Regions from separate parts of the Blastococcus jejuensis genome, predicted to be linked through region 1. Evidence: predicted binding sites of a transcription regulator. Region 1 holds the regulator's gene; each other region holds the start of a gene.

Region 1 (9,385 bases):
CTGACCGGGCCCGACGCGGTGCCACCGGAGGACAGCAGCTCCTTGGAGGAGCGGATGCGGGAGAGGTTCAGGCCGGCACCGGAGCCGCCCTTGAAGATCAGGCCCTCCTCGCGGTACCAGTTCAGGATCGAGTCCATCGTGTCGTCGACGGCGAGGATGAAGCACGCGCTGACCTGCTGCGGGGCGCTCGTGCCGACGTTGAACCAGACGGGCGAGTTGAAGCTGAAGTACTGGTGCATGAGCATCCAGGTCAGCTCGTGCTCGAAGATCTCGGCGTCGCCCTCGGTGGCGAAGTAGCCGTGCTCGCGGCCGGCCGCGCCGTAGGTGAGGACGACGCGGTCGATGAGCTGGCGGAGGCTGTTCTCCCGCTGCGGGCTGCCGACGGCGCCACGGAAGTACTTCGTGGTGACGATGTTGGTGGCGTTGATGCTCCACTCGGCCGGGAACTCGACCCCGCGCTGCTCGAAGTTGATCGAGCCGTCGCGCCAGTTGGTCATCACGACGTCGCGGCGCTCCCACGCGACCTCGTCGTAGGGGTGCACACCGGCGGTGGTGAAGACGCGCTTGATCTTCAGGCCCTTGCCCCGGCTCGGCGCCTTGGCGGTGCGGCGGGTGCGGGGGCCGGCCAAGCGGTCGTCGGTCTCGGTCATGGTGTGGAGCTCTCCCTGGTCGTCATTCGCGTGGTGGTGCGCTCGCTCGGATACGCGGTGAGTGGATCGGACGGCGGCTGGGGAAGAGCCGCGATCTGTACTTGTCTGGTGTCTATCGGGTGGTACTGACAGTTCTCAGCTGCCGGCAGCCTCAGGAATCGGGGCTGCCGGGCGGGGTGGTCGCGGACTGGAGGGCGGCGCTCTGCCGGTCCCGCAGCTCGGAGATCTCCTTCTCGAAGTCCGCCAGCGACGAGAAGGACCGGTAGACGCTCGCGAAGCGCAGGTAGGCGACCTCGTCGAGCTCGCGCAGCGGCTTGAGGATGGCCAGGCCGACCTCGTGACTGGGGACCTCGGCCGCCCCGCTGGCGCGGATGGCGTCCTCGACCTGCTGGGCCAGCAGAGCGAGCTGGTCCTCGTCGACCGGACGGCCCTGGCAGGCACGCCGCACGCCGGCGACCACCTTGGTCCGGTTGAAGGGCTCGCTCACCCCGCTGCGCTTGACGACGGCGAGCACCGCCTCCTCGACGGTGGTGAACCGGCGGCCGCACTTCGGGCAGGACCGGCGGCGGCGCGTGGTGGCGCCCTCGTCGGCCTCCCGCGAGTCGATGACCCGGCTGTCGGCGTTGTGGCAGAACGGGCAACGCACCTGGGGTCACCTCCTCTCGATCCGGCGTCGCCCGGTGGTGACCGGGGCGCCTGCTGCAGGCCCTCGACGAGCCGCCCTGTGGACCCTCCTGGGGACATCCGGTGGACGCCCGGGGGAGAACCTGAGGAACAGCCTGTGGACAGGCTTACAACTCTGCAACTACTAGATGTAGGGGAACCCTAGGCCGACGAACACAAGATGTGCAAGCGATTCGAAGCCCGGCGTGTTCCGTTGCGGCACTGCCGTCACCAGCAGGAACAGCGCTTCCCACGAGTCACACGACACGCCGACACGACGCGCCGAAGGGTCCCCCGACCGCCCGCGGAACCGTCGGGTCGCGGCCCTCGGCGAGCACCGCTCCTCCGGCCGTCACGACGGCCCCCGGACGCGCCACGAGGGCGCCGGCCCCCACGCCGAGCGCGCGGACCCGAGCGGGGGGCACGGGAAGGGCCGCCAGGCGACCGGACCCGTCAGACGCCGGCGAGCGAACCGTCGAGCCGGGGCCGACGCGCGTGCGGGACGTGGTCGCTCAGGCGCATAGGACGGGTCAGGAGCTCCGGCTCGGCCTCGCCGACCGCCGCCCACGCACTGCGCGAGCGACCGGCGATCGTGTCGTCCTGGGGAGCGCGAGCGGCCGGGCCCGCATCGGTCACGACCGGGAGCAGCCCGGTGTCCGCGGCACGATGACGCCCGGCGGCGGGCGGGAGCGACGCCCGCACGGCGGCCATCTCGCCGGTCTCGGGGGCTCGCCGACGACCGCCGGGCCTCACCGCAGGCGTCTCGGCCGTCTCGGGCGCCCGACGACGGCCACCGGGACGGGTGACCGCCACGGACCCCACCGCCGGGACCTCGCCCGTCTCGGGCGCGCGGCGCCGGCCTCCCGGCCGCGCAGGCGCACCGCCCTGGACGACGGAGAGGTCGCGCACCATCGGCAGGCTCGCCGTCGCGTCGGACACGCTCGGGCGCTGGGACCGGGACGCGGTGGCCCGGGGCAGCTTCTGGGTGACCGGGTCGGCCGCGACGGAGGGCTCCGGGGCCACGGCGAGGTGCCGCTCGGGCAGCCGCAGACCGGCGAGGTCGGTCCAGGCGGTCTCCTCGACCCCACCCAGGACCACACGGACCCACACCTGGCAGGACCCGTCGGGGGCGTGCCGCCAGCCGAGCAGCTCACCGGCCCACCACGCCCCGGCCTGATAGACCTCGACCGCCTGGGGCTGACTGGTGAACACCGCTGCACGACTTTCCATGGCGCCTGACACGTGACGACCGTAAGCGTCCGAGCCACCACAGAGGGTGAAGACGCCCACACAGAGGGTTGACGAAGTCGGCCGCTCAGGTTGTAGAGGTGTTGCCGTGGCGACACCGCCCGGGACTGCCGATGCCGAGCCGGGCAGCCCGTCGCGCCGCGCCTCACCCCCGCTCACGGGAGCTGGAGAACCTGGCCGGGCACGAGGTCGGCGCCCTCGAGCCCGTTCATCCGCTGGATCTCGTCGATCACCGCGCGCACGTCGCCCTCGCCGTCGAGGGACGTGGCGATCGACCACAGCGTGTCGCCCTCCTGGACCACGACGCTGGACACCCCGGCCAGCCGGAGGCCGCCCTCGTCGCCCGAGAGGAGCGGGCCGAGCCACGACCCGAGGGCCACCGCCCCCGCCAGCGCCAGCACCACCGCGAGCCGGCGGGCCCGGCGGGTGAGCCGCACGCGCCGGGCGATCGACGGACCCGCCGGTGCCCGACGCGCGGCGCGGGGACGGCCCGGCCCGTCGCGATCAGGTCGTGCGGCCAGGTCGGGCGCGCCCCGCCGGACGGGGCCGCGGCGGACCGGAGCGGTCGGCCGCGCGGGCGCCGCCGGCGGCCGGCACACGCCCACCCGGGACGGGCTGCGGCGCGACGGGTGGGGGCGGACCGTGCGCAGGGTCGGAGCCGCCGGCTCGACGGGATCGGACACCAACCGGGGACGCCACGGCGCCTGCACCGCTTCGTCGAACTCCAGCACGGCTTCCTGCACGCATCCCATGACCGTCTCCTCCCGACCCGCCGAACACCCGTCGTCGCCGCCACCCTCGAACGCGTGTTCGATTCGAACGACTGTTCGATGTCTACCGCACGGGTCCGACGAAAGCGACAGGACACGGCACGACTTCGAACATGTGTTTGATCCGAGCGGGTCGCCGCGCTACGGTTCCTGCGAGAGATCACCGGCGCTGCGCGAGCAGCCGACGAGGAGGCGACGTGGCGGAGAAGAACGGGACGTCGGGCGGCCGGAAGCCGCCCGGGGACGCCACGGCGGCATCCGGGACGGCGACCGTCCGTTCGTTCCCCGACCGGGGCGCCGACGGCGACGGCCTGACCCAGCGGCAGCGCCGGGTCCTGGAGGTCATCCGCGACTCGATCGAGCGGCGCGGCTATCCCCCGTCGGTCCGGGAGATCGGCGAGGCGGTCGGTCTCTCCTCGGCGTCGTCGGTCGCCCACCAGCTCTCCGTCCTGCAGAAGAAGGGCTGGCTGCGGCGCGACCCCAACCGCCCGCGCGCGCTCGACGTCCGGCTCCCCGACGACTCGCCGCACGCCAGCGCCACGGTCACCGAGCTGCCGGGCGTCCCCGAGGGCGTCGACGTCTCCGCGCCGACCTACGTTCCGCTCGTCGGCCGGATCGCGGCCGGCGGTCCGGTGCTCGCCGAGCAGGCGGTCGAGGACGTCTTCCCGCTCCCCCGCGAGCTGGTCGGCGAGGGCACGCTGTTCATGCTGAAGGTCACCGGCGACTCGATGATCGAGGCGGCGATCTGCGACGGCGACTGGGTGGTCGTGCGCCAGCAGCCGACGGCGGAGAACGGCGAGATCGTCGCCGCGATGATCGACGGCGAGGCCACCGTCAAGACGTACAAGCGCCGCGACGGGCACGTCTGGCTGCTCCCGCACAACCCGGCGTACGAGCCCATCCCGGGCGACGACGCGACCGTGCTGGGGCGCGTGGTCAGCGTCCTCCGCCGGGTCTGACACCCGGCCGCCGGCCCGGTGCTGTCCGGCCCGGCGCTGTCCGGCCCGGCGCCGTCCGGCTCGCTGCCGTCAGACTCAGGGCCGGCGGCGCCGGAACAGTCCGCCCAGCCACACCAGCACGGTGGCCGTCAGCGCGGCGATCACCGCCGAGGTGATCGGTGAGAGCCCCGAGCTCGTGAAGTCGGTCAGGCTCGGCGTGGGCCCGGTGGCCGTGGTGCCGGGGGCGGGCAGGCCGCTCACGACCGGGACGACGGTCAGGTCGCTCGGGGTGCCCTCACTGGCCACCACCAGCGCGGAACCGTCCTCGGTGAAGCTGATCGCCTCCCCCTGCGGGGAGTCCGGCAACGGGACGCGGACCGGTTCGGCCGCCAGCGCCGCGACCACGTCGGATCCGGTCAGCGGCCAGACGTAGGCGTCGGTGTAGGTCCGCAGGGCCAGGTGATGCCCGTTGCCCGCGACCGCTCCCCCCGTGACCAGCAGCTGCCCGGCGCGGCCGACCGGACCACCGGGCGTGCCGGTCAGGGTCATGGCCACCGAGGCGACCCTGGCGAGTGGCATCGTCCCGCCGTCGACCAGCGGCGCCGCCGGCCGGTACACCGAGCTGGCCCCCAGCACCTCCTTGGTGACGACGTACGGCGTCCCGTCCGGGGCGAGCAGCAGGGCCTCGGCGTCGTGCGGGCCGTCCGGGTAGGTCAGCCGGTAGAGGTTCGTGGTCCCGTCGGGCCGCAGGGCGACGAGCGCGATCGTCGGCCGGCTCGCGCCGTTGTCCCCGGTGTCGGCCACCCAGACGGTCCCGTCGGCGCCGATCGCGAGGTCCTCCGGGTCGAACGGGTCCACGGCGGTCGTGTGGACGTCGATCACGGCGCAACTGGCGTCGAGCACGTACAGATCGATCTGGTCGCCGCCGTCGTTGATGGCCAGGAGCCGGCCGGGGACGGCGACCAGCCCGGAGAGCTCGGCGAGCCGCGGGTCGGTGATCTGGCAGCGGACCTGCGCGCCGGCGGCCGCCTGAGCGGTGGCGTCCTCGGCGGCCGCGGGCATGCCGGAGGCGAGGACGAGTGCGGCGCCGAGGAGACCTCCGGTCGCCAGCAGTCGCCCCCGGACGCCGCTACGCGGTCTGCCGGCCTGCTCGGGCACGAACCCAGCGTGACAGAACGGTTGCGTCCAGTGCGTGAACCACGCCCAACAGCACGATGCCCACGCACGCGCCGACGACTGCGTCGGTGACCCAGTGGAAGTCCAGGGAGACCATCGCGACGCCGGTCGCCACCGGACCGACGAGGCTGAGCCACCAGAACACCCGCTGCACGCGCATCGGCAGGCCGTACTCCACGGCCTGCCACCGCGCCACACCCCACATGAGGACGGCGTTGGCGACGTGGCCGGACGGGAACGAAGCGCCGTCCTCGTGGAAGAAGAAGGAACCCGGGAAGCCGGGCGCGGTGCGGCCGGTCCCCCACTTCACCGCGTAGACGACCGCGGTGAGCAGCGCGAGGGCGACGAGCACGCGGACCAGCGGCAGCAGGGTCCGCCGCCGCCAGGCCAGGTACCCGACCAGCACGGCCAGCACGACGAGGATCGTGGCGCGGCCACCCAGCTGGGTGACCACCCAGACCAGCGGGTAGGCCATCGACTCCTGCAGTCCCCAGTCGCTGACGACCTCGGAGACCTCGAGGTCCATCCGCTCCAGCCAGCCGCGGGTGAACAGATCGGCCGTGACGAGCCCGCCGACGACCAGCGCGGCGACGATGAGCCACCACGCAGGTCGGCCGGCGGTGATCCCGCGGGTGCGCGCGGGCACGTCGGCGTCGCTGACCACCCCGCTCGTCACGAGGTCACCGTACCGGCCTGTGATCTGCCTGTGACCTGGACGAGCCGGAGCCTGACCCGGACCTCACCCGACCGGGACGGCGAACTCCTCGAGCGCCGCGGCGAGCGCGCCGTCCACCCGGGCGGTCATCCGGGTGCCGGTGCCCTCGTGGGTCTCGGTGAGCACCTCGCCGTCGCGGTGCACGCGGGCCACGAGGTCGCCGCGGTCGTAGGGCACCAGCACGTCGACGTCCACCTCCGGGTGGGGCAGCCGCGTGGCGATGAGCTCGCGCAGCGCGTCCATCCCCGCCCCCGTGCGCGCCGACACCCAGGCCGCGCCGGGCAGGGCGCGGCGCAGCGTGAGGATGTCGTCCTCGCTCATCGCGTCGACCTTGTTGACGACGATGACCTCGGGCACGGCCGCGGCGTCGATCTCGCCGAGCACGACGCGGACGGCGTCGATCTGGCCGAGCGGGTCGGGGTCGGACCCGTCGACGACGTGCAGCAGCAGGTCGGCGGCGGCGACCTCCTCCAGCGTGGACCGGAAGGCGTCCACCAGCTGGTGGGGCAGGTGCCGGACGAAGCCGACGGTGTCGGTGAGGGTGTACTCGCGGCCGTCGGGCGACTGCGCCCGCCGGACGGTCGGGTCGAGGGTCGCGAACAGCGCGTTCTCGACGAGCACGCCGGCCCCGGTCAGCGCGTTGAGCAGGCTGGACTTGCCGGCGTTGGTGTAGCCGGCGATCGCCACGCTGGGCGTGGCATTGCGGTCGCGGCTCGAACGCTGGGTGGCGCGGGCGGTCGCCATGCCGGCGATCTCCCGGCGCAGCTTGCTCACCCGCGACCGGATCCGCCGCCGGTCGGTCTCGATCTTGGTCTCACCCGGACCGCGCGTACCGATGCCGCCACCGCCGGCGACGCGACCACCCGCCTGGCGGGACATCGACTCACCCCACCCGCGCAGGCGCGGGAGCATGTACTGCATCTGGGCGAGCTCGACCTGGGCCTTGCCCTCCCGGCTGGTGGCGTGCTGGGCGAAGATGTCGAGGATCAGCGCGGTGCGGTCGACGACCTTGACCTTGAGCACCTTCTCCAGCTGGTTGAGCTGGCCGGGGGTGAGCTCGCCGTCGCAGATGACGGTGTCGGCCCCGGTCGCGGCGACGATGTCGCGGATCTCGGCTGCCTTGCCCGAACCGACATAGGTGGCGGCGTCGGGCTTGTCGCGGCGCTGGCTGACCGCCTCGAGCACCTGCGAGCCGGCGGTCTCGGCGAGGGCCGCGAGCTCGGCCAGGGAACGGTCGGCGTCGGCCTGCGTGCCCTCTGTCCAGACACCGACCAGCACGACGCGCTCGAGGCGCAGCTGCCGGTACTCGACCTCGGTGACGTCGGCGAGCTCGGTGGACAGGCCGGCGACCCGGCGCAGGGCCCCGCGCGCCTCGAGGGCGTAGGAGCCGGTGGTGTCGTCGGACTCCTCCCACCGGTCGGTGGAGGGTGTCGGGTCGGGGCTCCGGTCGAACGGGAGGCTCTCGGGGGCGGTCGTCATCGGCTCCAGCGTGGCACGTGCCCCGGAAAGAGGCATCTGAGTTGTCATCACCGGCTACAACACATCCGAGGCCCGAGTGCATCCCGCCGTCGACCGGGTAGGGCAGGAACGACCGATTCCTCGACGCAGGAGGACGCCATGAGCGAGAGCGGAGCGAGCAGGCCGGGCGAGAACGAGGAGCTCGACGACCCGGGCCGCGACCCCAAGGGCCTCAACCCGCCGCGCAACCTGTTCGGCGGCGGACCCGACCAGGACAGCGGGCGCGGGGAGCCGAAGGGCAGCCCCGGGACGGAGGGCGAATCGATGATGCCCGAGGCGCCCACCGACGACGACGACCGGGCCTGATCCTCAGGCGTCCAGCCACTCCGCGCACAGCTCGCCGGCCGCGACGACGACGGCCGGGCCGGTGAGCACCGTCGTCCCGGGGGTCACCTGCACCGACAGCCGGCCCCCGGGCACGTCGACGACGACGGTCCCCTCGGACCGGTCCTCGGCGGCCAGGGCCGCGTAGGCCGCCGCGCAGGCACCCGTGCCGCAGGACCGCGTCTCCCCCACGCCTCGCTCGAACACCCGCAGCCGGATGTGCGCGCCCGGCTCGACCACGTTGATCAGCTCCACGTTCACGCCGTCGGGGAACAGGTCGGTGTCGAACGACGGCGCACGGGTGAGGTCGAGCGTGTCGACGTCGACGTCGGTGAGCGCGGCCAGGTGCGGGTTGCCCATCGACACCGCACGGCCGCGGAAGTCGCGCCCGCCCACCCGGGCCTCGCCGGCGCCGAACTCGCGCGCCGGGCCCATGTCGACCCAGTAGCCCCCGCCCGAGGCGACGCCCACCCGGCGCGGGCCGCCGCGCGTACCGACCAGGACGCCGGCCTCGCAGGTCGAGCGGTCGAGCAGTCCCTCGGTGACGAGCACGTGCAGGAAGAGCCGGATGCCGTTGCCGCACATCTCGGCGTGCGACCCGTCGGCGTTGCGGTGGTCCATGAACCACTCGCAGGCGTCGAGGTCGCCGCCGAGCACGTCGGCCGCATCGGGCACGTGCACGCTCCGGACGACACGCAGGACGCCGTCGGCGCCGAGGCCGGCGCGGCGGTCGCAGAGCCGGCGGACCATCGCCTCGTCCAGCCGCCGCTCGGGCCACGTGGTGCCGTCGGGGTCGGGCAGGACGACGAAGTCGTTCTCCGTGCCGTGCCCGATCAGCACCCGGGGAGTCGTCACCGGTCGATCGTACGGTCGGTGATCTGCCTGGTGACGGCGTCGAGCAGGTCGGGCCGGGCGGCGTCGAACCAGGTGAGCGCCGCGTCCCGGCGGAACCAGGAGCGTTGCCGGCGCACGAACCGGCGGGTGGTGCTCACCGTGCGCTCGCGCGCCTCCTCGGCGGTCATTCTCCCGTCGAACTGCGCCAGCACCTGCGCGTAGCCCAGGGCGCGCGAGGCCGTCGGCCCCTCGCGCAGGCCGTCCTCGGCCAGCGCCGCCACCTCCTCGACGAAGCCGGCCGCCCACATGCGGTCCACGCGCAGGGCCACCCGCTCGTCGAGCGCGGCGGGGTCCCGGTCCAGGCCGACGGCGACCACCGGGTAGTGCGGCCGGGGCTCGGGCAGCGAGGCGGCGAAGGGCCCGCCGGTCAGCTCGATCACCTCGAGCGCGCGCACGATGCGCCGTCCGTTGCTGGGCAGCACCGCGGCCGCGGCCGCCGGGTCCAGCCCGGCCAGCCGGGCGTGCAGCGCGGTCGGGCCGACGGCGGCG
Region 2 (9,385 bases), on a different contig from region 1:
GCAGCCGCGGCGGCGGGCTGCGTCCCGGCACCGGCACGGTCGCGGCCGCGCGCATCGGGTTCTCGGCGCTGATCACCGGCCTCGTCGTCGGCGCCGTCGTCCCGACCCTGGCCGAGGGTTCCCTGGCCACCGGCCTGGGAGGCGGCACCGGCGGGAGCACGGGCACGGCGCTCGACCCGGTCGCCGAGCTGCGCGGCCAGCTCACGCTGCCCGAGCCGATCGACCTGTTCCGGATCAGCACGTCGGTCGACGACCCGGGCTACCTGCGCGCGGTGGCGCTGGACCAGTTCGACATCGAGGCCGGCTGGACCTTGAGCAACCTGGCCGGCGAGACCTCCATCGCCGAGGACGAGCGGCTGGCCCCACCGCCGGATCCGGGAGAGGCGCGGCCGGTCGATGCCCGCATCCGGAGCATCCGGCACGACGACCGCTTCCTCCCGGTCCCCGGCAACCCGCTGTCGGTGCGCATGGACGACGGCAGCGACGAGAGCTGGCGCTTCGACCCGGCCACCGCGACGATCTACGGCCGCGAGGTGACCACGGCCGGCGTCAGCTACTCGGTGTCCGCCCTGGAGGCGCGACCGTCGGCGGACGTGCTCGCCGCAGCGCCCCAGCTGCCGCCCGGTGACGAGATCCAGGACCGCTACACGGCGCTGCCCCCCCTCGACGCGACGGTCACCGACCTGGTCACCGAGCTCACCGCGGGAGCCGAAGGGCCCTACCAGCGGGTCCGCGCGATCCTGGACCACCTGACCAATCGGGCCAACGGCTTCATCTACAGCCTGTCCACGGCCCCGGGCACGAGCGGCGACGACCTCGTCGACTTCCTCCGGCTCAAGCGCGGCTACTGCGAGCAGTACGCCGGGGTCATGGCGGCGCTGGTGCGGGTCGCCGGGGTGCCCGCGCGGGTGGTGCTGGGCTACACCCCGGGCAGCGAACGCTCCGACGGCAGCCGGGTGGTCACCAGCGACGACGCGCACGCGTGGGTCGAGGTCTACTTCGCCGGGCTCGGCTGGGTGCCCTTCGACCCGACGCCGATCGCCGCCGATCGCGCCGTGGACCTGCCCTGGGCGCCGCGGGTGGGCGGACCGACCGCCGATCCCGGCGTCGACGAACCGGTGCCGACCGCGGCTCCGCTGCCGAACGTGCCGCGCGAGGACCGCGCGAACGAGCCCGTGCCGACCACCCCCGGGAACGCCTCCGAGACCGGCCCGCTGAGCACGCTCCTGCCGGTCGCCGGCGCGGTCCTGCTGGTCGCCGGCCTCCTCGCGCTGCCTGCGGGGGCACGGACCTGGCAGCGCCGGCGCCGCATCGCCGACGGCAGCGCGGGAGCCCTGTGGGACGAGCTGACCGCGACCGCGCTCGACCTGGGACTCCCCCGCAACCCGGCGTGGACGCCGCGGCAGACCGCGCGCGAGCTGGCCGGCGCAGCACGCACGGCCGACCCCGCGGTCGGGGACGCCGTCGCACGGCTCGCGCGGGCCGAGGAGGCGGCGAGCTACGGGCCGGCCGGCCGGGACGTCGCGGGGCCGGAGCTGCTCGAGGCGCTGCGGACGGCGCGGCGCGGGTTGCTCGGGGCGTCCTCCCCCCGCACCCGCGCACTGGCGCTGGGCTGGCCGGCCTCGTTGCGGGCCGCCGTCCGCGACCGGGTGGCCGGCTGGCTCGACCGCCGTCCGGTGCTGCTCGGCGGCCGCCGCTCGCGGACGGTCTGAGGGCTACTGGTCGTAGCGGCGGCGGAAACGCTCCTCGAGGCGGCTCTTCAGCGGCTGCTTCCCAGAGCGGCCACCGCGGCCGGAGCGGCCCGACGAGGTCGAGCCGCGGCCACCGACGGGCCCACCGCCGGCCTCGACGGCACCGGTGGCGGCCTTGTAGTGGAAGACGCCGAGGGCGACGCCGGCGAAGGCGATCAGGAAACCGAGCACCCCGAGCGGCACCGACCGGGCCACCGCGCCACCGACCAGGACGGCGAAGCCGACCAGGACGAGGAGAGCGCCCAGCTGTAGCTTCCGGCGCGCCTTGAGGCGCCGGTCACCGGTACGGACGGTCGACGCGAACTTCGGATCGTCATCGACGAGTGCACGCTCGATCTGCTCCAGCAGACGCTGCTCGTGCTCGGAGAGCGGCACGTCGACCTCCAGGTGGGCGGAGCCATGGCCGTCGGAGGCACCCTCCGGCGGTGACATCGAGGATACGAGCCGTTTGCAGGCAGCGAAAGGCGGCCGTGCGGCGGTGCCCCAGGATCATCGTTTGGTCACTCCTCCGAGTGGCGTTCGTCGGTGGCCCGGCGGGACCTTCGACACCTCTGGGGAACGTCGTCCGCGCAGGTCAGCCGGGTCGGCGGTCGCGGTGCAGCAGGGTCGCCGGCCGGACGGCGCCGGCCCCGAACCGCCGGGCGGCCCGGTCGGCGGCGAGCTCGGCCTCCCGGCGGCCGTGCTCGCGCGCCCCCAGCTCGAGCTGCTGGGGCGCCGTGTCGGCCTCGACCAGCCGCTCGGCCCGCACGCCGACGAGCCGGATCCGCGCCCGGTCCAGCCCGAGCGCGTCGAAGAGCCCGCGCGCGGTGTCGTAGATCTCCTTGCCCACGTCGGTCGGGACGTCGAGCGTGCGACTGCGGGTGATGGTGGCGAAGTCGGCGAAGCGCACCTTGATGCTCACCGTGCGGGTCAGCCACCCCCCGGAACGCAGCCGGCCCGCCGTGCGCTCGGACAGCAGCAGCAGTTCCCGGTGGATGACCACGGGATCGTCGATGTCGGTACCGAAGGTCTCCTCGTGGCCGGTGGACTTCTCCGGCTCGTCGGGGACCACCCGCCGCGGGTCGCGCCCCCACGCCAGATCGTGCAGATGGCTGCCGGCCGCCGAGCCCAGCGCCCGCTGCAGGGTCTTGGCCGGCACGTGCGCCAGGTCGCCGACGGTTCGCAGGCCCAGCCGGAGCAGGACCTCCTCGGTCTTCGGGCCCACCCCCCACAGCGCGCCGACCGGCAACGGGTGCAGGAAGTCCATGACCTCCGCGGGACGGACGACGCGCAGACCGTCGGGCTTGGCCGACGTCGAGGCGAGCTTGGCGACGAACTTGGTGCCGGCCACGCCGACCGAGCAGGTGATGCCCTGCTCGTCGAAGACCCGGGCGCGCAGGTACTCACCGATCTCCGCCGCGTCGCCCAGCCGGCGGCGGGATCCGCGGACGTCGAGGAACGCCTCGTCCAGGCTCAACGGCTCCACGAGCGGGGTGATCGAGCGGAACAGCGCCATGACCGACCGGGAGACCTCGGCGTAGAGCGCCAGGTCACCCGGCAGCACCGTCGCCGTCGGGCACAGCCGCAGCGCGCGGGAGGTCGGCATCGCCGCGTGCACCCCGTAGCGGCGCGCCTCGTAGGTGGCCGAGGTGACCACCCCCCGGTTGCCCGCGCCCCCGACGATCACCGGGGTGCCGGCCAGCTCGGGGCGCCGGCGCACCTCGACGCTGGCGAAGAAGGCGTCCATGTCGACGTGCAGCACGGTGCACCCCGCCGCCCGGCCGCCGGTCACCTGCCACCTCCTCGACACGTCGAACACCTGTTCGACTCAGGAGGAGAGTAACGCCCCCCGGCGGCCGCGGCCCGGTTCGGCGCGCGGGCAACCAACCCACGACCACGATCGAGGACGCCGGTGCGCACGAACGGTCCCGAGCGCGGATCACCGCACCGTTCCGGCCTGCGTCCGGCGGCTCGGATGGGCATGATCGTCATCGGTGGACAGCGCCCGATCGGACCGCAGGACCGCGGCCGGCGCGACGACCGGATCGGAGATGACATGGCACTCGACGACGACGACATGACCAGCACGGAGGGCCCGGCCGACGGCGGAGCTGACGGCGGGGCCGACGGTGGCGCTGACGGCGGTGCCGACAGCGGTGCGCACGGCCCGGCGGACGGTGGCGCGGACGGCGGTGCCGACGGTGGAGCGGACGGCGGTGCCGACGGTGGCGCTGACGGCGGTGCCGACGGTGGCGCCGACGGTGGCGCAGACGGTGGCGCAGACGGTGGCGCAGACGGTGGCGCAGACGGCGGTGCCGACGGCGGCGCGGACGGTTCCGCCTGACCGAGAACCCGACCTCGCAGGACCGGGCGGAGCATGCGCTCCGCCCGGCCCTGCGGCGGTGCACGAACCTCGACCCGGAGGTGTTCGCGGAGCAGTACTGGGCCCGCCGCCCCCTGCTGACCCGGGCCGCCGACACCGGCGACTCCTTCACCGACCTGCTCGACCTCGCGGCCGTCGACGAGCTGCTCTCGACCCGTGGCCTGCGCACCCCGTTCCTGCGCATCGCCAAGGACGGCGCCGTCGTCGACCCGAAGCGGTTCACCTCCTCCGGAGGCGCCGGCGCGGAGATCGCCGACCAGGTGTCCTCCGACGCGGTACTGCGCCTGTTCGCCGACGGCAGCACCGTCGTCCTGCAGGGGCTGCACCGCCTCTGGCCGCCGCTGATCGAGTTCGCCGACCAGCTGGCCGCCGACCTGGGCCACCCCACCCAGGTCAACGCCTACATCACGCCGCCGTCCTCGCGCGGTTTCAGCCCGCACTACGACGTGCACGACGTCTTCGTGCTCCAGGTGGCCGGCGAGAAGCACTGGCGGATCCACGAGCCGGTGCTCCGCGACCCGCTGCGCACCCAGCCGTGGAACGACCGCGCCGCCGCGGTGGCCGCGGCCGCGGAGGGCGAGCCGGTCGTCGACGCCGTCCTGCGCCCCGGTGACGCCCTCTACCTCCCCCGCGGCTTCCTGCACTCGGCGACGGCGCTCGGCGAGATCAGCGCCCACCTGACCGTCGGCGTCCACTCCGTGACCCGCTGGGCCGCGGCCGAGGCCGCCCTCGACCTGGTGCGGTCGCTGGCCACCGACGACCCCGAGCTGCGCGGCTCGTTCCCGCTCGGCGTGGACCTCGCCGACCCCGCGACCCTCGAGGCCGACATCGGGGAGGTGCTCGGCGCGCTGCGCGCATGGCTGGACCGGGTCGACCCGGCCGAGGTGGCCGAGCGGCTGCGGGCCCGCACCTGGGCGCAGGTGCGCCCCGAGCCGGTGGCACCGCTGGCCCAGGCCTCGGCCGCCGCGGCGCTGACGTCGGACTCGGTGCTCCGGATGCGCCGCCGGCTGCGCTGCGCGCTCCGCGACGGCACCGAGGGCCGCGTCGAGCTGCTGGCCGGGCGCCGCACGCACACCTTCCCCGGCGAGGTGCGCGCCGCACTGACCGAGCTGCTGGCCGTGGGCGAGCTCAAGGTGGGCGACCTGCCCGGGCTGGACCCCGACGACCGGATGACGCTGGCCCGACGACTGGTCACCGACGCGATCGCCACGGTCCCCGACGGACCCGATCGGGCCGCCAGGCACGATGGGAGCCGTGGGGACGCGAACGGGAGCGACCGATGAGCCGGTCGGAGGCGTGACGGGCGGCTCCCCTGCCGACGCTCCCGCCGTCCCGGTCCGGCCGCTCGGCCGGCTGGACGACAGCCGCTGCTCGGTGCAGGCGCTGTCGCGCGGGGACTCCCCCGTCGCGACGGCGGCGCCGGCCCAGCGGTGGGTGCTGATCGAGCAGCCCGGGCCGTGGGGGCGGGACGCGCTGGCCGAGTCGCGCTTCGACCGTCTCGTCGCGCCCGCCCTGGCCCGCCGGTCCCGGGCGGAGAACGTGCGGCTGCTGCTCGTCCGGCGGCCGGGCGGCCGCCTCGCCGACTCGGGCCGGCGGTGGGCATACGCCGACAGCCACCCGGGACGCGAGGGCCTCTGGTGGTCGGTGCGCTCGAGGGACGCCGACCTGCTCGACGCGCCCTGGGACGGCTCGGTGGGCGAGCCGGCCAGCGGCCCGGTCTACCTGGTGTGCACGCACGGCGGCCACGACGCCTGCTGCGCGCTGCGCGGGCGGCCGCTGGCCCGGACGCTGCCGGCGCCGGGTCCCGCCGACGTGTGGGAATGCAGCCACCTGGGCGGCGACCGGTTCGCCGCGAACGCCGTGGTGCTGCCGTACGGCTTCTACTACGGGCAGGTGCCCGGCGACGGCGCCGACCTGGTCGCCGCGCACAGCCGGGGCCAGGTGGCGCTGCCGTGGCTGCGGGGGCGCGCCGGGGTGCCGCCGCCGGCGCAGGCGGCCCAGCACGAGGCCCGGCGGACCCTGGGCCTGCTCGGCATCGACGACCTCCCCGTGGTGGCGGTCCGGCAGCTCACCCGCCCCGGCGAGGAGGTCGAGCGGTGGGTGGTCACCCTCGCCGGGCCGTCCGGCGACGTCGTGGCCGCGGTGGAGAGCCGCCCGTCGGTGGAGGCGGTGCACCTGACCTGCCGGGCCACGCACGCCGCCCACTCGCGCACCTGGCACGTGACGCTGGGCGCAGATCTCAGCTGAGGGCTGCCCCGCGGGCGAGCAGCAGCGGGATCGCGGTCTCGGTCGCGGTGATCGAGCCGTGGTAGCCGATCAGCCGGCTGGGGCCGGGCTCGCGCTCGGTGGCGGTGAACGCCCAGGTGCCGCGGGCGAGAGCGACGACGTCGCCGATGCGGGCGGCCAGCGCGTCGTCGACCCGGCCGAACACACCGCTGGCGATGGCCTCGTCCCGCGAGGTCACCCAGGCGCGGTCGCCCAGGACGGTGCTCCATGCCGCCAGCACGTCGTCCGCGGCACCGTCGACCGCGTGCACGTAGCGGGCGCGGGGCTCCCCCGCGAGCAGGCGGACCCCCTCGTCGAGGGCGGGCTCGGAGTCGAGATCGACCCGCGTCGAGGCCGGGATGTCGAGCATCCCCTGGTCCGCGGTGATCAGGAGGGCGGCGTCGGCGGGCAACGTGTCGACCACCTGCTCGACGATGCGGTCGATCAGCGCGAGCTGCGCCCGCCAGGCGTCGGAGTCCACACCGCGGACGTGCCCGGTCAGGTCGAGTTCGGCCAGGTAGCCGTAGACGAGCGCGCGGGGTGCCGCCGTGAGCGCGTGTCCCATCTGCGCGGACAGGTCGCCGGGCCCGACCGACCCGGGGTAGTGGGCTCCGCGGTAGACGGCGCGGGTGAGACCGGAGCCCTTGTAGAGGTAGGGGCCGACCGCGGTCACCTCGACGCCGTCGGCGGCGGCCTGCTCGAAGACGGTCGGTCGCGCCTGCCAGGCGGCCGGGTCGGGGTCGTCACCCCACTGGACGTGGTTGAGGGTGCGCTCCTCCCCCGGGACGGCGGTGACGAAGCCGAGGATGCCGTGGGCGCCCGGCGGCATGCCGGTGCCGAGGGTGGCGAGGCTGACCGGGGTGGTACTCGGGCACGGCGCGGACAGGTCGCCGGCGGGGCCGCTCATCGCGGCGAGGGTCGGCGCGAGGTCCGCGTGCGCGCGGATCAGGTCGGCCCCGAGACCGTCGACCAGGAGGACGGCGACGCGCCGCGCCCCGCTCAGCGCGGCGGTCAGTCCCAGCGGGTCGGCCGGCAGCCCGTCGCGCTCGACGCGGACGCCGAGCGCGGCCCCGACCCCGGGCAGCACGTCGGCGAGCGAGGCCGAGCCGTAGGCGGGCTGGTGCAGGTCCGCCGGCAGGCTGGCACCCGGGTGGTCCCCGCCCTGGCCGCTCATGGGCGGCTCACTTGCGGGCGGCGAGGACGTGCAGGCCGGCCGCCACGTCGCGGTAGGGCGAGGCCTCGGCCAGCGCGAGCTCCAGCGTGCGGACGGCGTCGGGGGCGGCGTCCGAGCTGGCCTCCAGCAGATCGGCGACCACGGACACGCCGCGCCACGGACCGGGCTCGAGCCCGGCCGACCGCACGAGGGCCAGCAGGCCCGCGGGGTCGAACCGGCGGCGGGCGGGGCGGGCCCGGCCCGGCGTGGGGTCCTGGTCGGCCAGCAGCGCCAGCGCCTCGCGGGGATGGCCGCCCAGGGCGCGGGCGAGGACGGCACCTGCTCGGTTCGCCGTCGCCACACTCACCTGGCCGCCCGGCCGCAGGGCGCCGGCGATCTCGCGGAGGGTGACCGCCGGGTCGTCGACCACCTCGAGGACGGAGTGGCACAGCGCGAGGTCGTAGCCACCGGTGTCGTCGGCGGGCGGGAGCACGGCGTGGAGCCGGTCGCCGTCGCCCTGGACACCGCGGACCCGGGCACCGACGCCGGCGGTGTCGGCCCGGCGGCGCAGCGTGGCCAGCGCGTCAGCACTGGGGTCGACGACGGTCACCTCGTGGCCCAGCCGGGCCAGCGGCACGGCGAACATGCCGCTGCCGCCGCCGACGTCGAGGACGCGCAGCGAGGTGGCCCCGCCCACCACCGGATCGAGCGCGGCCCAGACGGCGGCGGTCCGGGCGGGCAGCTGCTCGGCAGCGGGCGAAGCGGTCGGCACTCCCGGGAGCCTAGTGGCGGGCTCCCGGCCGCACCGGCCCGCGCCGCCGAGGGCGCTCAGACCGGGACGCTGTCGGCCGCCCGCCTGATCTCCGCGACGTCGATGCGGCGCATCTGGAGCATCGCCTGGGTGGCACGCTGCGCCCGTTCCGGGTCGGGGTCCTGCAGGAGGCTCATCGCTTCGGTGGGCACGACCTGCCAGGACACCCCGAACTTGTCCTTGAGCCAGCCGCACTGGCTCTCCTCGCCGCCCTCGGTGAGGCGGGTCCAGTAGTGGTCGGCCTCCTCCTGGTCCTTGCACATGATCTGGAAGGAGATCGCCTCGCTGAAGGGGAACTGCGGCCCACCGTTGAGCCCGGTGTACTCCTGCCCGTCGAGGGTGAACTCGACGGTCATGACGTCGCCCTCCTTCATCGGCGGGGGCATGTTCGGCCCGTAGCGGGTGATGTCGCCGATGCTCGAGTTGGGGAAGATCGAGGTGTAGTGCTGCGCGGCCTGTTCGGCGGTGCCGTCGAACCACAGGCACGGGATCTGCTTGGGCATCGCTCGTCCTCTCCGGAATCCGGCTGTCCCGCCGGCTGACAGGTAGACCTTGCCCCGCACATGAAGTCATCGGTGGGCGATGGAGCGCCGTGCGCTCGTCACCGATGGTGGGCGGATCCCGCCGACGCGCGGGAGCCGCGGTCGACGGCCCGGCCGTGGTCGGAGCAGCCGGCTCGACGGCCCGGCCGGTGTGGTCCGGGCAGCCTCGCTCGAGCCGCGGCCCGGATGGCGCGCGCCTGGATCCTGCGGATTCAGAAGGGCGGTGGGTCGTCGTCGGGGTGGTCCGGGGGTGGTTCGGGTGGGCGCAGGCCCGGTGGCCGGGTGGTGCGGGTGATCCCCGTCGGGGTGGTGACGTGCAGGGTGCCGTCGGGCTCCATGACGAACTGCCAGCCGCGGGCGAAGGTCTTCAGCCGGTGATGCGACCGGCACAGGCAGCACAGGTTGGTGCAAGCGGTCTGCCCGCCGCAGGAGTGCGCGACGACGTGGTCCAGGTCGGCCCAGCCGACCCGCTGCCCGCAGTTGGGCATCCGGCAGGTGCGG
Region 3 (9,385 bases), 620 kb from region 1:
GCTCAAGGCCACGCCACTGGCCGACCCGGCCAACCCGAACGGCTACGTCGAGATCGACAAGAACACGATGCAGCACGTGCGCTTCCCGGAGGTCTTCGCGCTCGGGGACGCGGGCTCCTCGCCCAACTCCAAGACCGGGGCGGCGATCCGGAAGCAGGCGCCGGTCGCGGTGGCGAACCTGCTCTCGGTGATGGGCGGTGGCGCACCGACGGCGCAGTACGACGGCTACGCCTCGTGCCCGATCACCACGGCCCGGGACCGGATGCTGCTCTGCGAGTTCGACTACACGCTCCAGCCGCACCCGAGCTTCCCGATGATCGACACCACGCACGAGCGCTATGACATGTGGCTGCTCAAGCGGTACGGCCTGCCGTTCATGTACTGGAACCTCATGCTGAGGGGACTGGCCTGAGCGGAGGGGGAAACCGGTGAGCCGTCGCGTCGTCGTCCTCGGGGGTGGGGCGGGGGGTCTGGCGGCGGCCAACCGGCTCGCCCAGCACGGCGCGGCTCTCGAGGTCGTGCTCGTCGACCGGTCGGCCGACCACGTCTTCGCCCCCGGCTTCGTCGCGGTCATGTTCGGCGAGGCCGAGCCGGAGGCCTTCCGCCGGCCGCTGCGCGACCTGCTCGACCCGGCGGTCCGGCTGGTCACCGGCGAGGCCACGCAGCTCGACGTCGCCGGCCGTCGGGTGCGCGGCTCGTTCGGGGATCTCGAGTACGACGACCTGGTGCTGGCTCTCGGGGCCGAGGTCGGCTGGCCGCTGGGGCCGCCGCCGTCGGGGGACCTGGCCCCGTGGACCCTCGACGGCGCGCTGGCCGGCGCCTCGGCGCTGACGCGGCTGGGCCCGCGCGACCGCGTGGTCGTCGGCCCGACGGGGGTGGGCTATCGCTGCCCGCCGGCGGTGTTCGACCTCGCGGTGCGGATCCGCCGGGTGACCGGCGCCCGCGTCGACGTCGTCCACCCCTGGCCCGCGCCGCTGGCGCCCTTCGGCCCGGGACCGTCCGCGGCGGCGACCCGGTTGCTGGCCGACGCCGGGGTCGGCTTCCACGGCGGCTTCGAGGTCAGCGAGGTCGACGCCGGCGTCCTGGTCAGCGCCTCGGGAGACGAGCTGCCCTACGACGCGGCGTTCGTCGTCCCGCCGCACCGGCCACCTTCGCTGGTTGCCGACTCGCCGTTGGCCGGCCCTGGTGGCTGGCCGGTGGTGCGCTTCCCGTCGTTCGGGGTGGACGGCGCCGAGGGCGTGAGCGTGATCGGCGACCTCGCGTCGGCCTCCCTGAAGGTCGGCATGGCGGGCACGCTCGCCGTGCACGAGGCGGCGTTCGTCGCCGACCGGATCGCCGCGGTCGCGGGTGGACCGCCCGCGCGCGAGCACCCGGTGATGTCGGCGATATGCTTCCTCGACACCGGGGAGACGGCGTCGTTCCTGCAGTGCGACTTCACCGGGCCCGCCTCGGGTGCCGGGCCGGCCGCCTGCACGCTGATGCCCTGGCTGCCGTACTTCCGGGCGGCGAAGCGACTGTTCGCCGAGGAGTGGTTCGCCACTACCGTGCGCGGTGGGGTGGACTGAAGGAGGGACGGCCATGAGCGCTCCGGCGACCCGACCACCGAGGATGCCGCCGCCATGGTTCGTGCACACGGCCTGGCGCGTCCACCGCGCGCTGCACCGGCTCAGCGGCGGGCGATTCCTCTGGACCCCGGCGAACAAGCGCGGCTGGGGTGCGCTGCGCCTCACGACCATCGGGCGGACGTCCGGTCAGGAGCGCACCGTGCTCATCGGCTACCTCGAGGACGGCGCCGATCTCGTGGCGCTGGCCATGAACGGCTGGGACGAGGGCCACCCCTCGTGGTGGCTCAATCTCCAGGAGCACCCGGACGCCGTCGTCCGGTTGGCGGGCGCCGAGCCACGCCCCGTGCACGCGCGCCAGGCCGAGGGGGAGGAGCGGGACCGGCTGTGGCAGCGCTGGGCCGAAATCAACCCGGACCTCGACGGGTACGCCGGCCGGCGGTCGACCATGACGCCGGTCGTCGTCCTCGAACCGCGCGACTGACCCGACGCCTTCCCTGCCATCGCGCCTGGCCGTCGGCTCTTCTCTCCCGCAGCGACCGCCAGTCAGATTCGGCCGCTGAAATTCTCGTATCGCCTCGTCATGGAGCGCATTTCTGTCAGAGGTCGAACATACGATCGAACACGTGGACGAGATGGAGTGCGGCGCCGTGGCGCCCGCCCCGACAGCGCCGACGGTTGGGTGGGCGTCGGGCCCGTTGGGAGCGGCCCAGGCGGCGGATCGGGAGATCGCCCGGCAGACCGCGCTGCGCGCGCGGGCGCTGGCGGCGTTCGCCGCGACCCGCCCCGCGTCGGCAGACCGCCAACCCGGCCATCCGGGGGCGATGAGCTCCGAACGGCGAGCCAGCCGTCCAGAGGTGCTGGCCGACGTGAGCGAGTGGGCGGCGCAGGAACTGGCGATCGCGCTGTCGATCACGACCCCTGCTGCCGAGATGCAGGTGTCCCGGGCGCTGACGCTTGTCCACCGCCTCCCGGGGGTGCTGTCGGCGCTCGAGGCGGGTTCCCTGCACGTCGGTCACCTGTGGCCGTTGCTGGAGAAAGTGGCCCCGATCGGCGCGGCGGCGGTCCGTGCGCGGCTGGAGCGGGACCTGCTGGCGTGGATCGCTGGGCGATCGGTGACCACCCCGGCCCAACTGGGCTCCAAGATCCGCCGTGAGTTGCTGGCCCGCAACGTGCGCACTGCTGCGCAGGAGTTGAAGGAGGCGCTGGCTCGCCGTGGGGTGCGGTGCGTGCCGGCATCCGTCGACGGGATGGCGATGCTGCAGGCGCTGCTGACCGTGCCGGAGGCCGAAGCGTTGCTGGATGCGCTGGGCCGGTACGCCGACGCGCTCGACGACACCGATACCGAGGGCCCGCCACGCACGCGCCAGCAGAAGATGGCCGACTGCATGCTCGATCTCGTGCTGCGACCGGGGGAGACGCAGCTGCCGACGGTCCAGGCCCAGCTGACGGTGGTGGCGCCGGTTGCCGCCCTCGTGGGTGGTGACCAGCCCGGCGAGGTCAACGATCACCCGGTGCCGGCCGAGATGGTTCGCGCTCTCGCGAAGGGGCTCGGCCTGCTCCCCGACGACGGGTCGGGGGATGACTCCCCGAGCACGCCGGCCACCGCAGTGCCGCCGGCCGAGTTCACCGTCGACCCCGACGACGAGGTCACGGGCCTGGTCCTGGCCGCGGCCGACGAGCGGTGGTGGGCCGAGGTCGAGGCGAGGGCCCTGCGCGGGGAGTGGGGCGGCGAGGACGACCCGCCGCTCGACCAGCTCGAGCGGTACTGGGCCGCCGAGGCCGAGTGGATGGCCGACTGGCCCGATGCCGACGACGAGTCCTTCCCGCGGGAGCTCGGCCCCGACGCCGCCCCCGGCACCGGCCCCGATGCCGCCCCCGACGGCGCCGCCCAGCCCATGGATGGTCGCGCCGCGACAGCCACCGAGCCGGACACGCCCTGGTGGGCGCTGGCCGACCGGAGCGTCGCGGAGGCCGGTCGCTCGCTGCTCGAGCTCGATCGGCGACTCGCCGCCGCCCGGCGGGCGGTGGAGCGGGCGCGGCTCGCCGACCTCGACGATCGCGACGACTGGGAACAGTCCCCGGCGGGGCGGGTGTCCGCTGCGACGGACGCGATCAGCGCGCTGGCCCACGCGAGCGTCGGGAAACGGGCCGCGCTCGCCGAGCTGCTCGACCGCACCGCCGGCGGCGGGCTGGCCGACCGGCCGCGGATCGCGGTCACCGACGCGCTCACCGGAGCACTCCTCGTCCTCACCGATGCCCGCGAGCTCCGCGCGGCCGCAGTCGCGGGGCGCGGGTTGGGCCCGCCCGATGCGTCCAGCACGTACCGGCCCGGCCTGAAGCTCGACCGATTCGTCCGAGCCCGCGACCGTCGCTGCCGGTTCCCCGGGTGCCGCCGCAGGGTGCCGCTGGGCGGCGAGCTGGACCACAGGGAGTCGTGGCCGGACGGGGCGACGTCGGCCGAGAACCTTGTCGGTTTCTGCACCGGTCACCACCGCGGCAAGCACCAGGCGCCCGGCTGGTGCTACGAGCTGACCGCCGAGGGCACGTTGATCATCACGACACCGTCCGGGCTCACCGCGACGACCGATCCACCCCCGTTCTGAGATGTCCGGGAAACCACCGTGGGCGCACCTGGCTCACGTTCCGGCGAGCGCCTGCGCCAGGCGATCGAGCTGCCGAGCGTCCTCGCGCCGGATGGCTGCCCGGATCACCGGGGCGAGCAGCGTCCACGCGCCGGTGGTGCGGACCTCGGCGGTGAGCGTCGCCCGGCTGCCGGCCCCCTGGGCCTCGACCGCGTAGGTGTAGTCCGCCGTGACGCCGCCCTGCCGCGAGCGCAGCGTGATGGATCGGCCGGGGTCGAGCGCGACGATCTCGCTGCGCCGGCTCTTGCCGCGAGCCCGGAACACCAGTTCGGTGCCGACGGCGGTCGGCCCGCCCGGGTGGATGTCGTCCACGCCGAGCCACCGGGCCGCGTGCTCCCAGTCGGTCAACTGCGCCCACACCTCGGTGGCCGGGCGGTCGAACGTGCGGCTGGCGGTGAAGGCTCTCGTCATCGCGTCTCCTCGGCGGGCGGCAGAGGCGTCATCGTGGCGGGGAGACCCTCAGCCGGTCTTGGACGGACTTCACCCGTCGTCGGGCACGAACCCGGGCGCCTGCTCGGCGGGAGCGAGGAACCGGCGCTGCGCCCGTACGTACGCCGTCGGCGGGACGCCCGTGTGGCGGGTGACGTCGCGCACGAGGTGCGCCTGGTCGTACCAGCCCAGGTCGGCAGCCAGGTCGCCCCAGACGAGGGCCTCCTCGACATCGATCTGCTCGAGGAGTCGGCGCACGCGCAGCACGCGGGCGAGGGTCCGGGGCGCCAGCCCGACGACGCGGGTGAACTCGCGGTCGAGGTGGCCGTGCGAGATGCCGAGCTCGGCGGCGATCTCCCCGACGGGCCGCGCCGGACCGGCTTCCAGGGTCGCCACGACCGCGGCGCAGCGGTCGAGGGCCCGGTCGGATTCGTCGAGCCCCGCCGTGAGCACGGCCTCGGTGCGGTCGAGCTTCGTCGTCGGGTCTCCGGTCAGCAGGTCGCGGCGCAGCGCCACCCCTGGCGGCCAGACGTCCAGCAGGGAGCGCACCTGGCCGCGCAGCGTCGCCGGCGGCACGCCGAACACCGCCGCACAGCCGATCGGCGTGGTCACGACGCCGACGCAGTCGGTGCGCCCGGTCGGTTCGTTGACCAGCGGCCGGTCGTGCGGGCCGATGAGGAAACCCGTCTCGGCCAGGAACGGCGACCCGCCGGCCGGGATCTGGCGGATCGGCGGACCGAGCACGATGCCGGCGACGGTCGAGCCGGTCGGCGCGATCCGCTCGCGGGCATAGGGGATCTGCCCGCGGGCGTGCCACACCGACTCGACGTAGCGCCCGAGGCGCCCGGCCGGCCGGCGTTCGGTGAACTCGAAGTCCACGGCGGGCAGGGTAGGCGTGACCGGGACCCACCGGCGGCACGGTCGTCCGGGGGACCGGGCAGGATGCGGGCATGGCTCCTCACCCCGTGCCCTCGTCCGGAGTCCTCGGCGCCGCCGGCCGGGTGGCCGAGCCGGGCGCGCTGCGCAGCGCCGACCTGCGGTTGGCCGGCGGCCCGCTGCCCGTCCTCGGCACCGCGCGGATCTACACGTGCGGCATCACCCCCTACGACGTCACCCACCTGGGACATGCGGCCACCTTCGTGTGGGCCGACGCTCTGCGCGGGGTGCTCGCCACCGCCGGTGTGGAGGTGGTGATCAGCCGCAACGTCACCGACGTCGACGACGTGCTGACCCGCGCCGCCGAGGCGCGCGGGAAGCACTACGACGAGTTCGCGCTCAGCCAGGAGTTCCTTTTCGAGCGCGACATGGACGCCCTGCACGTCCACCGGCCGGCCATGACGCCCCGGGCCCGCGCGTACGTGCCGCACGTCCAGCAGCTGGCCGCGGCGCTGCTGGTGGCCGGCCGCGCCTACGTGCGCGAGGGCCACGTGTTCTTCCGCGGCGCCGGGATCCACGCCCGCGCCGGGCTGGACCGGGCCGACGCCCTGGAGCTCGCCGAGGCCTACGGCGACATGCCCGCCGACCCGTTGCGCGACGACCCGTTCGACGTCCCCATCTGGCGGCCGTCGGGGGAGCACGACCCCGCCTGGCCGAGCCCGTGGGGCTGGGGCCGGCCGGGCTGGCACGCCGAGTGCGCGGCGATGGCCGCGGCCACGCTGGGCTCGTCGGTGGACGTCCTGGTCGGCGGCGAGGATCTCGCGTTCCCGCACCACGCCTACCAGGCGGCGATGGTCGAGGCCGCCGTGTCGGTGGGCCCGTTCGCCCGGCGGATGCTGCACGTCGGGGAGGTGAGCCAGGGCGGCAGCAAGATGGCCAAGTCGACGGGCAACCTGACCCTGGTCGCCGACCTGCTGGAGACCGCGCCGGCCGCCGCGATCCGGCTGATGCTGCTCGACCGGCGGTGGTTCGAGCGCTGGGAGTACCGGCCGGAGCTGCTCGAGGCCGCGACCGGCAAGCTGCACGACCTCTACGCCGCGGCCTCGCGGCCCGGTGCGTCGGAGGCGGCGGAGCAGGAGGTCGGCGCGGCGCTGCTCGACGACCTCGACGTGCCGCGGGCGCTGGCCGTCGCCACCGAGGCCGGGGGAGCGGCCGGGCGGCTGCTGATCAGGGTGCTGTCGCTGGGCTGAGCGCCGCTCTTGCGCGGTTGCACCCGTGGTGCGAGCGCTGCATCAGCGCAACCGCAGGGGGAACCGCGCAAGCGCGCAGCCGGGTCAGGCGTCGGCGACCAGCTCGGTGTCGACGCCGATCTTGCCGACCTTCGAGGCGCCGCCGGGGCTCCCGAGCGGGGCGTCGCGCCCCGGCAGCGGCTCGACGAAGAACCGGCGGTTGTCGGCGATGTGCGGCTCGTTCTCCTCGGTCACCCGCCGGTCCTGCGCGATCGCCTCGACCGGGCAGACCGGCTCGCAGGCGCCGCAGTCGATGCATTCCTTGGGGTTGATGTAGAGCTTGCGGTCACCCTCGTAGATGCAGTCGACCGGGCACTCCTCGACGCAGGACATGTCGGTGGTGTCGATGCACTCGGAGCCGATGACGTAGGGCACGGGGGGATCTCCTCCAGAACGGGGTCAGTGGGCGGCGGCCGCGCCGATGCCGGCGGGGTCGTCGCTGCTGTGCCCTGGGAACAGCGGCTGGTCCGGGTCGAGGTAGGTGGCGGCGTTGTTCACAGCAGTGGCTGCCTCCCCGAAACCTACCGAGATCAACCGCACCTTGCCCGGGTACTCGGTGATGTCCCCGGCCGAGTACACCCCGGGCACCGACGTGCGCATCGCCGTGTCGACCATGATCTTGCGGTCGACGATCTCGATGCCCCACGTCTCCAGCGGCCCGATGTCGGCGGTGAAGCCGAGTGCCGCGATCACCGAGTGCGCCTTGTACGGCGTCACCGCGCCGTCCTTGTGCTTGACGTTCACGGTGTGCAGCCGCTCCACGCCGTCCACGAGCCCGCCGTCGAGGGAGTCGACCTGGGCGTCGGTCACGACGACGGTCGAGCCCTTCTCCATGTCGGCGACGCTGGCCGCGTGGGCGCGGAAGTGCTTGCGCCGGTGCACCAGGGTCACCGAGGAGGCGATGCCGTCGAGGGCCAGCGCCCAGTCGACGGCGCTGTCGCCGCCGCCGACGATGACCACGTCCTGGTCGGCGTGCGCGGCCAGCTCCTTGACGACGTAGGTGAGGCCGCGGCCCTCCCACTCGGCGCCGCCGGGCAGCGGGCGGGGCGTGAAGGTGCCGATTCCGCCGGTGATCACCACGGCACCGGTGCGGATGCGGGTGCCCTTGTCGGTCGTGACGACCAGCCGCTCGCCGGCGCGCGGCCGGTGCCCGGCCTCGTTGGTGAGGTGCTCGGCGCGCTCGCCCAGGACGTAGACCGGGTCGAACCGGGCGGCCTGCTCGACCAGCCCGGCCACCAGGTCGCGGCCCTTGATGCCGGGGAAGCCCGCCACGTCGTAGACCATCTTCTCCGGGTAGAGCGCCGTCACCTGGCCGCCGGCCTCGGGGAGGCTGTCCACGATCGCGGTGCGCAGCCCGCGGAAGCCGGCGTAGTAGGCCGCATAGAGGCCGGCCGGTCCGGCGCCCACGACGAGCAGGTCGACGTCGACGTCGCGGCCGCCGCCCACGGCGGCGTCGGGCTGGAGCGTGTCGGTGGCAGTCATGCGGGACCTCCGGGGGTGGGGGCCAGGTCGGAGGACGCCGAGCCGGCGAGGCGCTCGAGGGCGAGTTCACGGACGCGGAAGCGCTGCAGCTTGCCGGTGGCCGTCGTCGGCAGCTCGTCGAACACGAGCACGTTGCGCGGCCGCTTGAACGCGGCCAGCCCTTCGCGGCAGAAGGCGACGAGGTCGTCGGTGGTGGTGGTCGAGCCCGCGGTCAGCACGGTGCACGCGACCGGCTTGTCGAGCCCGGTCTCGTCGGGCACCGACACGACGACGACCTGCATCACCTCGGGGTGCTGGCGCAGCCGCTCCTCGACCTCGGTGGGCGAGACCCAGATGCCGCCGGCCTTGATGATGTCGTCGGTGCGTCCCAGCGAGCTGTAGTAGCCGTCGGCGCTGCGCACGTAGGTGTCCCCGGTGCGCACCCAGTGCCCCTGGAACACCAGCCGGGTGGTCTCCATGCGGCACCAGTAGCCGGTGGCCGCGGAGCTCCCGCGCACGAACAGGTTGCCGGGCGTGCCGTCGGGCACGGGGACGCCGTCGTCGTCGACGATCTTGGCCTCGTACCCGGCGACGATCTCCCCGGTGGCGCCGGCCCGGGTCCGCCCCGGCCGGCCGCTGATGAAGATGTGCAGCATCTCCGTCGAGCCGATGCCGTCGAGCATCTCGACGCCGAACGTCGACGTGAACCGCTCGAACAGCGCCGCGGGGAACGCCTCGCCGGCCGAGACGCAGGCCCGCACGCCGGCGAACGCGTCCTCGGGAAGACCGGCCGCGAGCAGGGCGGCGTAGTAGGTCGGCCCGCCGAAGAAGAGGGTCGGCCGGAAGTCGCGCAGCACCCGCAGCGTGCCCGCCGGGCTCGGCCGCGACCGGTCGAGGACCGTGCTGGCGCCCACCGAGAACGGGAAGGTCAGGGTGTTGCCGAGGCCGTAGGCGAAGAAGAACTTGGCCACCGAGAACGTGACGTCGTCCGGCCCGATCGCCAGGACGTCCCGGGCGTAGGTCTCGGCGGTGTCGCGCAGCGACCCGTGCCGGTGCATCGCGCCCTTGGGGGTGCCGGTGGTGCCGGACGTGTACAGCCAGAAGGCGGGGGAGTCGGCGACCG

The links. The regulator LexA, encoded in region 1, represses DNA repair genes until DNA is damaged. The targets are predictions, from matches to a motif close to TCGAACANNTGTTCGA.
Region 2: a site for LexA is predicted at 3,542-3,557, ahead of dinB (DNA polymerase IV). Genes of this name have one in related genera too.
Region 3: a site for LexA is predicted at 2,181-2,196, ahead of ABD644_RS06755 (HNH endonuclease signature motif containing protein). Genes of this name have one in related genera too.

The regions. Positions count from the first base shown of each region.
Region 1 covers NZ_BAAAVV010000002.1:15,252-24,636, reverse strand. Annotated here, with positions in the region: gene ABD644_RS03870 (vitamin B12-dependent ribonucleotide reductase) at 1-650, opposite strand, end outside; gene nrdR (transcriptional regulator NrdR) at 802-1,296, opposite strand; gene ABD644_RS03860 (hypothetical protein) at 1,767-2,555, opposite strand; gene ABD644_RS03855 (LysM peptidoglycan-binding domain-containing protein) at 2,717-3,313, opposite strand; gene lexA (transcriptional repressor LexA) at 3,529-4,290, shown strand; gene ABD644_RS03845 (hypothetical protein) at 4,366-5,427, opposite strand; gene ABD644_RS03840 (phosphatase PAP2 family protein) at 5,399-6,121, opposite strand; gene hflX (GTPase HflX) at 6,185-7,639, opposite strand; gene ABD644_RS03830 (hypothetical protein) at 7,778-7,984, shown strand; gene dapF (diaminopimelate epimerase) at 7,988-8,857, opposite strand; gene miaA (tRNA (adenosine(37)-N6)-dimethylallyltransferase MiaA) at 8,854-9,385, opposite strand, start outside.
Region 2 covers NZ_BAAAVV010000005.1:265,995-275,379, forward strand. Annotated here, with positions in the region: gene ABD644_RS12760 (transglutaminase TgpA family protein) at 1-1,712, shown strand, start outside; gene ABD644_RS12765 (DUF3040 domain-containing protein) at 1,716-2,183, opposite strand; gene dinB (DNA polymerase IV) at 2,326-3,522, opposite strand; gene ABD644_RS12775 (hypothetical protein) at 3,670-3,894, opposite strand; gene ABD644_RS12780 (cupin domain-containing protein) at 4,155-5,396, shown strand; gene ABD644_RS12785 (ferredoxin family protein) at 5,410-6,360, shown strand; gene ABD644_RS12790 (alkaline phosphatase family protein) at 6,353-7,552, opposite strand; gene ABD644_RS12795 (class I SAM-dependent methyltransferase) at 7,560-8,303, opposite strand; gene ABD644_RS12800 (VOC family protein) at 8,360-8,845, opposite strand; gene ABD644_RS12805 (HNH endonuclease signature motif containing protein) at 9,097-9,385, opposite strand, start outside.
Region 3 covers NZ_BAAAVV010000002.1:634,992-644,376, forward strand. Annotated here, with positions in the region: gene ABD644_RS06740 (NAD(P)/FAD-dependent oxidoreductase) at 1-412, shown strand, start outside; gene ABD644_RS06745 (NAD(P)/FAD-dependent oxidoreductase) at 429-1,565, shown strand; gene ABD644_RS06750 (nitroreductase/quinone reductase family protein) at 1,579-2,046, shown strand; gene ABD644_RS06755 (HNH endonuclease signature motif containing protein) at 2,198-4,168, shown strand; gene ABD644_RS06760 (SRPBCC family protein) at 4,202-4,618, opposite strand; gene ABD644_RS06765 (helix-turn-helix domain-containing protein) at 4,688-5,515, opposite strand; gene ABD644_RS06770 (cysteine--tRNA ligase) at 5,587-6,762, shown strand; gene fdxA (ferredoxin) at 6,847-7,176, opposite strand; gene ABD644_RS06780 (NAD(P)/FAD-dependent oxidoreductase) at 7,201-8,283, opposite strand; gene ABD644_RS06785 (benzoate-CoA ligase family protein) at 8,280-9,385, opposite strand, start outside.